Regions from separate parts of the Halomonas sp. FeN2 genome, predicted to be linked through region 1. Evidence: predicted binding sites of a transcription regulator. Region 1 holds the regulator's gene; each other region holds the start of a gene.

What was found. Region 1 encodes FNR, which switches genes on or off when oxygen is low (the NO sensors DNR and NnrR bind a similar motif). Its sites were predicted from a motif close to TTGATNTANATCAA; they were not measured.
Region 2: the regulator FNR is predicted to act here: its motif matches at 1,865-1,878, upstream of KF947_RS08835 (xanthine dehydrogenase family protein molybdopterin-binding subunit).
Region 3: the regulator FNR is predicted to act here: its motif matches at 1,059-1,072, upstream of frdA (fumarate reductase (quinol) flavoprotein subunit).
Region 4: the regulator FNR is predicted to act here: its motif matches at 1,728-1,741, upstream of KF947_RS06840 (cytochrome ubiquinol oxidase subunit I).

What each region holds. Positions count from the first base shown of each region.
Region 1 covers NZ_CP074200.1:1,337,220-1,340,334, reverse strand. The annotation lists gene KF947_RS06305 (DNA polymerase III subunit epsilon) at 1-76, shown strand, start outside; gene ttcA (tRNA 2-thiocytidine(32) synthetase TtcA) at 339-1,259, shown strand; gene fnr (fumarate/nitrate reduction transcriptional regulator Fnr) at 1,252-1,998, opposite strand; gene hemN (oxygen-independent coproporphyrinogen III oxidase) at 2,083-3,115, opposite strand, start outside.
Region 2 covers NZ_CP074200.1:1,915,990-1,919,104, reverse strand. The annotation lists gene KF947_RS08835 (xanthine dehydrogenase family protein molybdopterin-binding subunit) at 1-1,753, opposite strand, end outside; gene KF947_RS08830 (MarR family winged helix-turn-helix transcriptional regulator) at 1,963-2,445, shown strand; gene KF947_RS08825 (N-carbamoylsarcosine amidohydrolase) at 2,487-3,115, opposite strand, start outside.
Region 3 covers NZ_CP074200.1:1,760,988-1,764,102, reverse strand. The annotation lists gene KF947_RS08175 (anion permease) at 1-922, opposite strand, end outside; gene frdA (fumarate reductase (quinol) flavoprotein subunit) at 1,190-2,977, shown strand; gene KF947_RS08165 (succinate dehydrogenase/fumarate reductase iron-sulfur subunit) at 2,974-3,115, shown strand, end outside.
Region 4 covers NZ_CP074200.1:1,460,926-1,464,040, reverse strand. The annotation lists gene polA (DNA polymerase I) at 1-1,599, shown strand, start outside; gene KF947_RS06840 (cytochrome ubiquinol oxidase subunit I) at 1,859-3,115, shown strand, end outside.

The DNA of each region.
Region 1 (3,115 bases):
GAGTGTGCTTGGAGAGGCCACCGCCAGCGCACTGCTGTATATGCGCCTGCAGCGTATTATGGCGGAGGTGGCATAGTAGTCTCCTTCATCGTGGCGAGGGCAGCTTTCCGCGAGGGCGCTGTGAACCCCTCCCTGGGCGCTACTTTTGTCATCCATGACAAAAGACCCTCGCTCCAAGCTACCCTCGCACCGAGATATGGTACAGCGTTCAAAATAGTCATTTTCAATTGCGATATCTTGTGTGGCTACGTCTGATTAGTTGGGTCAGGCGGTGAGTGTTGTTAGAATAGTTATTACTTTTTTATCTCACGCCTTCTACCCTCGGCAGTGCTTATACCATGCAAACTCTTGATCACTTTGATCCTGCTCACCTTAATACGGTTGGAGCCACCCCAGCTGACGCTGAGCACGACCAGCCTGAGCTGGCTGATGCGAAGCAGAAGCGTGAATTTAACAAGCTGCAAAAGCGTCTGCGCCGAGAAGTGGGCAATGCGATCATTGATTACCAAATGATCAATGAAGGCGATCGCGTGATGGTCTGCCTCTCCGGTGGAAAGGACAGCTACACCATGCTGGAGATTTTGCGCAATTTGCAGCGCAATGCGCCGGTCAATTTCTCGCTGGTAGCGGTCAACCTGGATCAAAAACAGCCGGGCTTTCCCGAACACGTACTGCCCGCTTATCTGGATAAGCAGGGCGTGGAGTACCACATTGTCGAGCGCGATACTTACTCGGTGGTGAAAGAGAAAACCCCTGAAGGTAAAACCACCTGCGCGCTCTGTTCACGGCTGCGGCGCGGCTCGCTATATGGTTTCGCTGAAGAGATTGGCGCCAATAAGATTGCCCTAGGCCATCACCGCGAAGATATTCTCGAAACCCTGTTTCTCAATATGTTCTTTGGCGGCAACCTAAAAGCAATGCCGCCCAAGCTGCTATCCGATGATGGTAAGAATATCGTTATTCGGCCGTTGGCCTACTGCAAAGAGGCGGACATCGCCGAATTTTCGCGGCTGATGGCGTTTCCGATTATTCCCTGCAATCTATGTGGCTCCCAGCCCAATATGCAGCGCCAGGTCGTCAAAGAGATGCTCGCGGAGTGGGACAAAAAGTTTCCCGGCCGCCTGGAAAGCATGTTCAAGGCCGTCACCAATATTGCCCCTTCCCAGTTGGCTGACCGCAGCCTGTTCGATTTTGAAGGTCTAGAGGCCAAGCAGGCAGAGCTGCTGGCGGGGCGCATCCAGGCCTTTAACGTCAGCTAACCGTTTGCTCTTCCTCTTCGGCGAGGGTAATCAAACGCTGCATATCGAGAATGTTGACCTCTCGCCCGGAGACCGCCACCACATTCTGTTGCTGAAAGCGGCTTAGTATGCGGCTGACCGTTTCAACCGCGAGGCCCAGATAGTTGCCGATATCAGCCCTGGGCATTGAGAGGCGAAAGCTGTAAGGCGAATAGCCGCGGCGACGAAAACGGTCCGAAAGGGTAATCAAAAAGGTGGCCAGCCGCTGATCGGCGGTTTTGCGCGAGAGTAGGCGCATCATGCGTCGGTCATCGCGCAACTCTTTGCTCATGCTCCGATACAGCTGGCCCCGCAGTTCGGGCAACTCTTCTGAGAGTAAGTCCAGGCGGTCAAAAGGAATCTCACAGACGGTGGTGGTTTCCAGGGCGATAACGCTACCGGGGTAGTGCTCTTCGTCAATGCCATCCAGCCCCACCAGCTCACTGGGTAGGTAGAAATTGGTTAGCTGTTCGCTGCCGTTACCTTCAGCGCTGGTCTGCTTCAAACTGCCCGAACGTACAGCGTAAACGCTGGTAAAGGCGTCGCCCTGACGAAACAGCGGTTCGCCTTTTTTAAGCGGCGCGCGACGACGAATAATGGCGTCAAACTGCCCCACATCATCCAGCTCAAGGGCAAGTGGCAGGCACAGTGAGCTCAAACTGCAGGTTTGGCAGCGAGCTTCATGGAGTAGCGAGCGCCGACGGCTCATGGGTTCCAACATGCTTTGCTCCTTGAGAGAATCCCGCTTATCAATTAGAAAAGCCTTACCTATTGTAGTCGCTTTAGCATGCCTGCTTAAAGATGATTAAACAATCTTTGAGTAACGTTGGCCCGTTTGCTGCGCCAGGTGAGCATCGAACGCCATCGCTATATGGCGAATCAGCAGCCGCCCCATCGGCGTGGCGTTAAGCTGGTCGCCGCTGCGGGTCAGCAGGCCATCCTGCTCGGCGCTCTGCAGGCGCTCAAGCGCTGGCGCAAAGTAGCGGGGGGCATCGATGTTCCAGCGTTGGCTAACGGCGGCCAGATCAATGCCCATATCGCACATCAGCCGCTCAATCACGTCCCGCCGGATCAGGTCGTCATCACTCAACCGCACGCCACGCCCGGTAGCGAGTTGACCCTTATCCAGCGCCGCTTCGTAGCTTGCCAGATCGCTAGGATTCTGCGCATAGACGTCATCAATGCGTGAAATCGCCGAAACGCCAAGCCCGATTAAGTCGCACTGAGCGTGGCTGGAGTAGCCTTGAAAGTTACGCTGTAGCGAGCCTTCGCGCTGAGCAATAGCCAGGCTATCGTCAGGTCGGGCAAAGTGATCCATACCAATATGCACATAGCCTGCTGCGGTGAGCATTTCGATGGTGGTGCGCAGAATCGCCAGTTTCTCATCGCCACCCGGCAAGTCATCGACATTAATACGCCGCTGCGGGGCAAAGCGCTCGGGCATATGTGCGTAATTAAACACTGAAAGGCGCGCCGGGTTGAGCTCGATCACCTGGCGTAGCGTGTCGGCAAAGCTTTTTTCAGTCTGAAATGGCAAACCGTAAATTAGATCGAGATTGAGCGAGCGAAAGCCCAAACGATGCGCCTCATCCATCAGCGTTTCGGTAAGTACCCGAGGTTGAATGCGATTAATCGCTTTCTGCACCAGAGGGTTTAAATCCTGCACGCCCAGGCTAATGCGATTAAAGCCGAGGGATTCGAGATGGCGCAGCGTAAACACATCCGCTTCGCGAGGATCTATTTCAATCGCGTAATCGCGATCAGTCGACGACGAAAGGCCAAAGCGGGCATCCAGGCGATCAATCAGGTCGCCCATCTGGTTCAAGCTGAGAAACGTC
Region 2 (3,115 bases), 580 kb from region 1:
CTCCATCGCTTCTCGGGTTGGTGTTGGCGGTACAGGGTTTCCAGTTCGCATGTTCGGCTAACGCTTCGGCAAGCTCGCAGGCGCGGTTATCGGCTAAGTAGCGCAACCGATAGGCGACAGGATCTTCACCCGCCAAGTAGGCGAGTTCATCAATATAGCTTTCGTGGGCGAAAGTGCTGGGCAGCGCCGAGACACCCCGCAGCCAGGAGGCGCGCACCAAGGTCGGGACGTCGTCGCACACTATTTGGCGATGAGGGTAGCGGTAGGGCGGTACCGACGTTCGATCTCCCATCTCAAAGGGGATATCAATGGGGGAGGCGGCGCCGGTCAGCAGCAGTGCCAGAGTGGGCGCACTGTTAGAGGGGTAACGGGTATTAAAGCGATAGCCTGCCGGGCTGCCATCTGCGTTCAAGCCGCCCTGGATGGCCATATACTGAGCAGCCCCTTTAGGCTCCCAGGTGTGCTCCTGCTCACGGGTTAGTTGCACACGAACAGGTCGACCCACCGCCTGAGACAGCAGCACTGCATCCGCGCCAACGTCGTCGGCGCAGTTGCGGCCATAGCAGCCTGAGGTTTCCATGCGGGTAATGGTGATAACGCCTTCATCCAAACCGGTAAGGCGGGCGAGGTCGGCGCGCAGGCTGTGTGGATTTTGGGTGCCCGACCATACGTGAAGGCCATCTTCGTTGGCATCGGCGACAGAGCACGAAGGGCCGATGGAGCCATGCAGTTGGAAAGGCCACACATAGTGACGATTGAGCGGATGTTGCGCGGCGGCCAGAGCGCTGTCGAGATCACCCTCTTCGAGGAGTATGCGCTGTTTGCTGGGCAGGTCGAGCAGTGCTTGCTCTATGTTGTCCAACTGAGGCAAGCCTTCGATTGGGCGCCACTGGATCTTTAGCTGTTTGGCTGCGGCAGCGGCCTGCTCTTCACGCTCGGCCACCACGCCAACAAAGTCACCGACCACCACGACACTTACCACACCTGGCAAATGAGCCACAGAGCTTTCATCTACCGCGATTAAACTGTTGCCAATAAAGTCGCCGCTATCATGGCCTACATAAGGCGGACGAATCACTCGCCCATGCAGCATGTTGGGCAGGCGTAGGTCGTGGATAAAAGTCAATTGCCCGGTGGCCTTGGCGGGTATATCCACGCGGGAGGTCGATTGGCCGACCAGGGTATAATGGCTGACCGGCTTAAGCGGCACCCCATCGGCAAGCTTTAATGCATGACGGGTGCCCCGCAGCAACTCCCCAAAGCTAACGGATGAGCGGTTATTATCACTTGGCGTAATAGCGCCGTTCTGGCAGCTAAGTAGTGAGCGCTCAGTGTCAAAGTGCTTTGCTGCCAGTGTTAATAGGTACTCCCGCGCCTGAGCGGCAGCTCGGCGTAAAGGCTCGGCAGTGATCTGAATCGACGCACTGGCAATGGTGGGGCCTTGGTTGGGGGCTTCAACGGAGTTGCCCAGCACCATGGTGACGCTGTCGAACGCGACGCTAAGCTCTTCTGCAACAATTTGAGCGAGCGCCGTGCGTATGCCAGTGCCCAGGTCTACGTGGCCGTTGAAAGCCACGATCTGGCTATCGCTCAACACGGCAATGAATATCTCGGGCTCATGGGGGGTGAAGTTTGAGTGTGTACCTGGCTGTCCGGGCGCGGGCTTGGGGGGTGTAACCGGGTCACGATAGATCACCAGAACATCAGACCCATACAGCAGTGACTCTCTTGTATAGTCTGATTTATCAGCCATGCCTGCCTCCCACGCTAGCGTTTTAGGTAATCAGTGCAGATTAATTTGAGATGATCAAAGAGCGATAACTAAGGTAAAATTATAGCGTGTGCGCCATAAAAGCATGATGAATTGATCCAGCGCAAGCAGTATTTAATGCGTTGATGCATCATTTTGTTAACCAGTGCCATACTCGATACACATCGTCGCTAATAGATTAAGGATATGGAATGACAACGGATAGTGCGCTCAAACACTCGTCTACCGGCGAACACCCCACACCTTCAGAGCAGGGGTATGATTTTTCTGAGCAAGTAGGCCATCTACTGCGTAAAGCCTACCAGCGGCATACGGCTATTTTTCAGCGCTACAGCAGCGATAAACAGCTCACTGCTATTCAGTTTGTCACGCTGTGCACGGTGATGGAGCGAGGCCCCAGCTCGCTAACCGATATCGTCAACGCCACGGCGATTGATCCAGCCACCATCCGTGGCGTCATTAAACGCCTTAAAGCACGTGAGTGGATCTCGCTTACCACCGACCCCAATGATCAACGCAAAGTCATGGTGGTGATCACCGAGCCCGGTGCGGCATTAGTCGAGGGCATGGTGCCCAGCGCCAAGCAAATTAGCGATCAGACCATGAAAAATCTCAACCCGGCAGAGCGGATCGCTTTGATGCATCTGCTGGAAAAAATGAACGCGGATGGGTGAGCCAAAAGAGAGGCTCGCGCTCCCGCGCTTTTGGGGTACGCCTAACGCTTCATTAAGTAACCCAGCGTTTCATCCAGCCCAACCACATCCCCATACTTGCTATCGATATCAAACAGGTTAGCTTCATGGGGCGCGGGGTGGCGATCGCCCACACAGTCACGTACCACCATCACCCGAAAGCCGTGCTGTACGCCGTCAACGGCGGTGGCGCGAATGCAGCCGCTGGTGGAGCAACCGGTAATGATCAGCGTATCGATCCCTATGGCGACCAGCGTGGAAGCCAGCGAAGTACCAAAGAAGGCGCTGGCATACTGCTTGGTCATTACCAGCTCATCTTCACGGGGTGCCACCTCGGGGCAGAACTCCGCGTAAGGGTTGCCCGCCACCATCGCCCGCATGACCGGCGCCTTCTTGACCCAAATGCCGCCATCGATTTGATCCGGGGCGTGATACAGGATGTTGGTGTGGATAACAGGCGTGCCAGTGCGCCGTGCGGTATTGAGTAGCGGCGGCATATTGGCCACCGCATCCACCACGCCCTGGGCAAATAGCGGCGAACCGGGCGTGGTGTAGCCCTGCATAAAATCAACCACCAGCAGCGCGGGGCTTTTGCCAAAACCAATGCGTCCATCCCAGACGCCTTTGTAGTTGTTATCTAAGCTGTCATCTA
Region 3 (3,115 bases), 420 kb from region 1:
TGCCGGCAAAAATCCACAGCAGCAGGGCGGTGACCACCATAGCGACCAACATTATTTCATGGCGGGTCAGTGCCCCCAGCTTGGTTAACTCCTTTCCCGCCCAGTCGGAAATTTCATCGCCTGCCTTCACTTCGGGGGCGCATAGCCAGTAGCTCAGCAGCGGCACCAGCAGAAGCAGCAGGATGCCCACCGGCACGACCGCCATAAACCACTGTCCCCAGTTGATTTGGATGCCAGTGGTGCTTTCGGTGAGCGCGATAGCCAATAAGTTGGGGGCCAGGGCGGTCAAAAATAGCGAGCTGGTTACGCAGGTCGAGGCCAACGCGGTCCACATCAAAAAGCTACCCATGCGCTTCATGCTGGGGTCATTGGGGTGCGAATCGTAAAGCGGCGGTAGATTGCGAATGACGGGATAGATCGTGCCCGCACTGCGCGCGGTATTCGAGGGCGTAAACGGCGCCAAAATGCCATCGGCAATCATCACCGCGTAGCCAAGGGTCAAGGTGCGCCTCCCCATGGCTTTGACCAGCCAGAGCGATATCCGCCGCCCGAGCCCGGTTTTTTCGTACCCCAGGGCAAACATAAAGGCACCGAAAATTAGCCAGACGGTGGAGTTGGTAAAGCCTGACACCGCCCAGGAAAAGGCTTGGCCCGCGGCATTAAATCCGTCAGCCGCTAGTTGCTCCGGCGAGAACAGCACCCACCGGGAAAGCAGTGCCACCAGGGTAACGCCGACCAGACCCACCACTGCGCCCGGTAACGGTTCAAGAATAAGGCCAACGACACAGCCGAGGAAAATGGCGAAAAAGTACCACGCATGAGGCGAAAGCCCCGGGGGGGTGGTTATTAGCGCGACGATGATAGCGATTGCTAGCGGCGCTAACAGTTTCCATCGCGGTGAGGGTTGAGCATTGGTCGTCATGCAGCACCTCTCTTCAGTGTTAGTAGTGTGCTCTTTTCTTGCTTGGTGGGCAGTGGTCTGCCCGGCAGTGAGTGACTTGAAGAGTAGGCGGTGCAGCACTAGGGTAAAAGCGATGCTAGCTCGATTCCTTCCTTTCTTGATGTACATCAATAGTCCTTTGGACTAATGAACAGGGCCTTCCTCTTGTATGGTAAGTTCGAATAGACAAGACGGCAGCGCAGATTGCCGCCAGTACCACCTTTGACTTGGCTAATGAAGGGGCTTTTCATGCAGCAGCGAGATTTCGATATCGTCATTGTTGGTGGGGGTGGTGCAGGCTTGCGCGCTGCTATCGGGGCTGCTGAGCAGGCCAAGGAGCAGGGCACTCCCCAGCGCATAGCGCTGCTGTCCAAGGTTTACCCCATGCGCTCCCATACCGTGGCGGCTGAAGGCGGCGCCGCCGCCGTCACCAGTGCCGAAGATTCCCACCAGGCGCATTTCGACGACACAGTGTCTGGTGGTGACTGGCTGGTTGAGCAGGGCGTCGTCGACTATTTTGTTCATCACGCTTACCAAGAACTGGTGCAGATGGAGCGCTGGGGCTGCCCCTGGAGCCGTAAAGAGGATGGCCAAGTGCAGGTGCGCCGCTTCGGTGGCATGAAAACCGCACGCACCTGGTTTGCGGCCGACAAAACCGGCTTCCATATGCTCCACACCCTGTTTCAGACCTCGCTGAAATACCCTGAGATTGAGCGTTTTGATGAGTTCTTCGTGCTCGATCTGGCCGTTCACGAAGGTGCGGTAATCGGCGTAATTGCCCTGCAGATCGCTACCGGTGAATTGACCCTGCTACGCGCTAAAGCGGTGATTCTCGCTACCGGCGGCGCTGGGCGCCTGTTCCGCTTCAATACCAATGCGGGCATTGTCACTGGCGACGGCATGGCGATGGCTTACCGTCACGGTGTGGCGCTGCGGGATATGGAGTTTGTCCAGTACCACCCCACCGGTCTGCCCGGTTCCGGCATTTTGATTACCGAAGCGTGCCGGGGCGAAGGCGGCATTCTGCTCAATAAAGAAGGCTACCGTTACCTGCAGGATTACGGCCTGGGACCGGAAACCCCGTTGGGCAAGCCGGAAAACAAATACATGGAGCTGGGGCCGCGGGACAAACTCTCCCAAGCCTTCTGGCAGGAACAGCAGGCGGGCCGCACCGGCAAGTTTGGCGACAGCGACGTGGTTTATCTCGACCTGCGTCACTTGGGTGAAAAGTACATTCTGGAGCGCCTGCCGTTTATCTGCGAACTGGCTAAATCCTATATCAATGTCGATCCTGTTAAAGAGCCCATCCCTATTCGCCCGGCGGTGCACTACACCATGGGCGGAATCGAAACCAATCCACAGTGCGAAACCTCAATCGCCGGGCTCTACGCCGCAGGAGAGTGTGCCTCTGTCGGTTTGCACGGCGCGAACCGTCTGGGCTCTAACTCGCTAACTGAGCTGTTAGTGTTTGGCCGCCTGGCCGGTGAGCAGGCAAGCAAGCGCGCAGCACAAACCGAGTGGGCCGCTGAGCGGCTGCTGGAAGCCCAGGGCGACCGCCAGCAAGCCAAGCTGCTGCGCCTTTGTGATGGAGCCGGAAGTGGGGAGAACTGGGTCGAACTCAAGCGCGCCATGGTGCAGGCCATGGAGAGCGGCTGCGGGATTTACCGCACTGAAGAGGGCATGCGCCATTCGCTTGAGACCATGCGCCAACTGCGCGCTCGCTTCAATGAGATACGCGTTAAAGATACCAGCAAGATATTCAATACCGAGCTGCTGGAGTGTATCGAGCTTGGCTATGGGTTGGATATTGCCGAAGCCTCTTGCTTGAGTGCTCTTGAGCGCCGTGAATCCCGCGGTGCCCATCAGCGCCTGGATGAAGGCATGCAGAAACGCGACGACGTTAACTACCTCAAGCACAGCCAGGTGTTTTACCAAGGCGAGGCGAATGCCGAGCTGCGCTGGCAGGATGTCGATGTGCGGTTCTCCGCACCGGCTGAGCGGGCCTATGGCGATGCAGGCAAGGGGGGCAAGGCATGAATACTCAGCAGATCATCACCAAACACATCAGCGTCAAGCGCTACATGCCCGACAGCTCGGCTGAACCCTATTGGCAGCAGTACGAACTGCCGGTGGACGACAGCACCTCGCTGTTGGATGCCCTAAACCATATTAAAG
Region 4 (3,115 bases), 120 kb from region 1:
GACCGCAAAACGGTGCTGGCGGCGCTAAAACCGCTGCTGGAAGACCCGACAAAAACCAAGATTGGCCAAAACCTCAAGTACGACATTTCCGTGCTGGCCAACTATGCGATTTCCGTGGCAGGTCCTTTTGCTGACACCATGCTGGCCTCCTATGTGCTCAACTCCACCGCCACCCGGCACGATATGGATTCGCTGGCGCTCAAGTATCTGGGTGAAAAGACCATTTCCTTTGAAGAGATTGCCGGTAAGGGCGCCAAGCAGTTGACCTTTAACCAGATTGCCCTGGAACAAGCGGCGCCCTATGCCTGCGAAGATGTTGATATTACCCTGCGGCTGCAGCAAACGCTGCGTCCCCAGGTCGAAAGCGAAGGGCGCCTGGCCGAAGTGTTAGACAATATCGAGCTACCGCTGATCAAGGTGCTCTCGCGCATTGAACGCAACGGGGTAGCGGTAGATGCCGAGCTACTGCACAAACAGAGCCAACAGTTAGAGCAGCGCATTGGCGAGTTAGAACGTGAGGCGTTTGAGCTGGCCGGGCGCGAATTTAATCTCGGTTCGCCCAAGCAGTTGGGGCAAATTCTGTTTGAAGAGCAGAAAATCCCGGTGCTCAAGAAAACCCCTAAAGGCGCGCCCTCTACCGCCGAAGGCGTGCTGGAAGAGCTGGCGCTGGATTACCCGCTGCCCAAAGTGATTATGCAGCACCGGGGGCTGGCCAAGCTGAAGTCCACCTACACCGATAAGCTACCCCGCTTGCTCAATAAAGCTACTGGCCGGGTGCATACCAGCTACCACCAAGCGGTTACCGCGACCGGGCGGCTGTCGTCGTCGGATCCCAACTTACAAAACATTCCCATCCGTACCGAAGAGGGCCGCAAAATTCGTCAGGCGTTTATTGCCCGCCCCGGCTACCGTATCGTCGCCGCCGATTACTCGCAAATTGAGCTGCGCATTATGGCGCATTTATCTGAAGATAAAGGGCTGCTGGAAGCGTTTGCCGAAGGGCGTGATATTCACACCGCCACGGCGGCAGAAGTCTTCGGCACCTCCCTTGAAAAGGTATCTGGCGATCAGCGCCGCAGCGCCAAGGCGATCAACTTTGGTTTGATCTATGGCATGAGTGCCTGGGGGCTGTCCCGCCAGTTGCATATCGAGCGCAACCAGGCGCAAACCTACATTGATCGCTACTTTGACCGCTATCCCGGTGTGGCCCGCTATATGGAGCGTATTCGCTCCCAGGCAGCTGAAGATGGCTTTGTCGAAACCGTGCTGGGGCGGCGGCTTTATCTACCGGAAATTCAGTCGCAAAACCGTAACCGCCGCCAAGGCGCCGAGCGCACTGCGATTAACGCGCCGATGCAGGGCACTGCCGCCGACATTATCAAGCAGGCGATGATCGACGTGGATGCATGGCTAGCGGAAGGCGAGTTCGATGCGCTGATGGTGATGCAGGTGCACGATGAACTGGTGTTTGAGGTAGCCGATAAGCAGGTCGAGGCGTTTATCGAGCAGGTGCAAAAGCGCATGCAGGGCGCGGCTGAACTGAAAGTGCCGCTAATTGTGGAAGCCGAGAGTGGCGCCAATTGGGATGAGGCGCACTAGCAGCCTGTCGGACTTAACACTGATCTACTGCGAATCCGTGCTTCTCGCGACGATCGGTCAAGCCCGACAGGCTGCTAGGTTGGCTTGGAGGGCATTTTGTCGCAACCGTGGAGTGCATGGATAAGGAGTTGATCAAGGTCAAATTTTTGGCTCAGGTGGAGGAATAAGCTTATATCCATCGCTTTGCCTGGGTGAGTTTCAACTTGCGGCTTCCCGGTGGAGCGAGGGGTGTATTTACGCTATCCATCGGGAGTCACTCATGGACATTGTTGAATTATCCAGGTTGCAGTTCGCCTTTACGGCGATGGTGCATTTCCTGTTTGTACCCTTAACGCTAGGGCTGTCGATACTGCTGGCGATCATGGAGTCGGTCTATGTGATGACCGGTAAGACCATTTATCGTCAGATGACCAAGTTCTGGGGCAAGCTATTTGGTATTAACTTTGCGCTGGGGGTAACCACCGGCATCGCCATGGAGTTCCAGTTCGGAACCAACTGGTCGTACTACTCTCACTATGTCGGCGATATTTTCGGTGCGCCTCTGGCAATAGAAGCCTTGATGGCGTTCTTCCTTGAATCGACGCTGGTCGGGCTATTCTTCTTTGGCTGGGATCGGCTGTCGAAAGAGAAGCATCTAGCGGTTACCTGGCTCATGGCGTTGGCAACCAATATGTCAGCCTTATGGATTCTGGTGGCTAATGGCTGGATGCAGCATCCTGTCGGCTCTGAGCTTAACCTTGCCACCATGCGCATGGAGTTGGTCAGCTTTGCGGAGGTGCTGCTCAATCCCGTCGCCCAAGTCAAATTTGTGCATACCGTGTCAGCGGGGTACGTCACCGGCGCGGTGTTTGTGCTAGCGATTTCAAGCTGGTACTTGCTCAAGGGCCGCGAGGTTGCCTTTGCTCGACGCAGCTTCGCTATTGCGTCTGCCTTTGGTTTGGCCAGTGCGCTGTCGGTGATTGTCCTCGGTGACGAGTCCGGCTATGAGCTGGGGGACGTGCAGAAGGTCAAGCTGGCCGCCATTGAGGCTGAATGGCAAACCCATCCCGCGCCGGCTGCCTTCACACTCTTTGGGCTCCCCAACGAGTCGAAACAGCACACCGACTTTGCCATCCGCATACCTGGCGTGATGGGTTTGATCGCCACGCGCTCGCTGGATACCGAAGTGATGGGTATTCGCGAGCTTAAGGAAGAGCACCGCGAACGCATCGTCAACGGCCAGGAAGCCTACGCTCTCATGCAGCGCCTGCGCAGTGGTGAGGAGCGCGATGGGGATCAGGCCCGGTTCGAAGCAGTGCGCAGCGATCTAGGCTATGGGCTACTGCTTAGCGCCTATAGCGACGATGTAGCCAATGCGACCACAGCCGAAATTAACCAAGCCGTAGAGGCGTCGATCCCCAAGGTTTGGCCGCTTTTCTGGTCTTTTCGGGCCATGGTCGCCGCGGGTTTTAGCATGCTGCTGCTGTTCGCACTGGCCTTCTGGCATAGCGTACGTCGTCAGCCAGAGAAGTCCCCG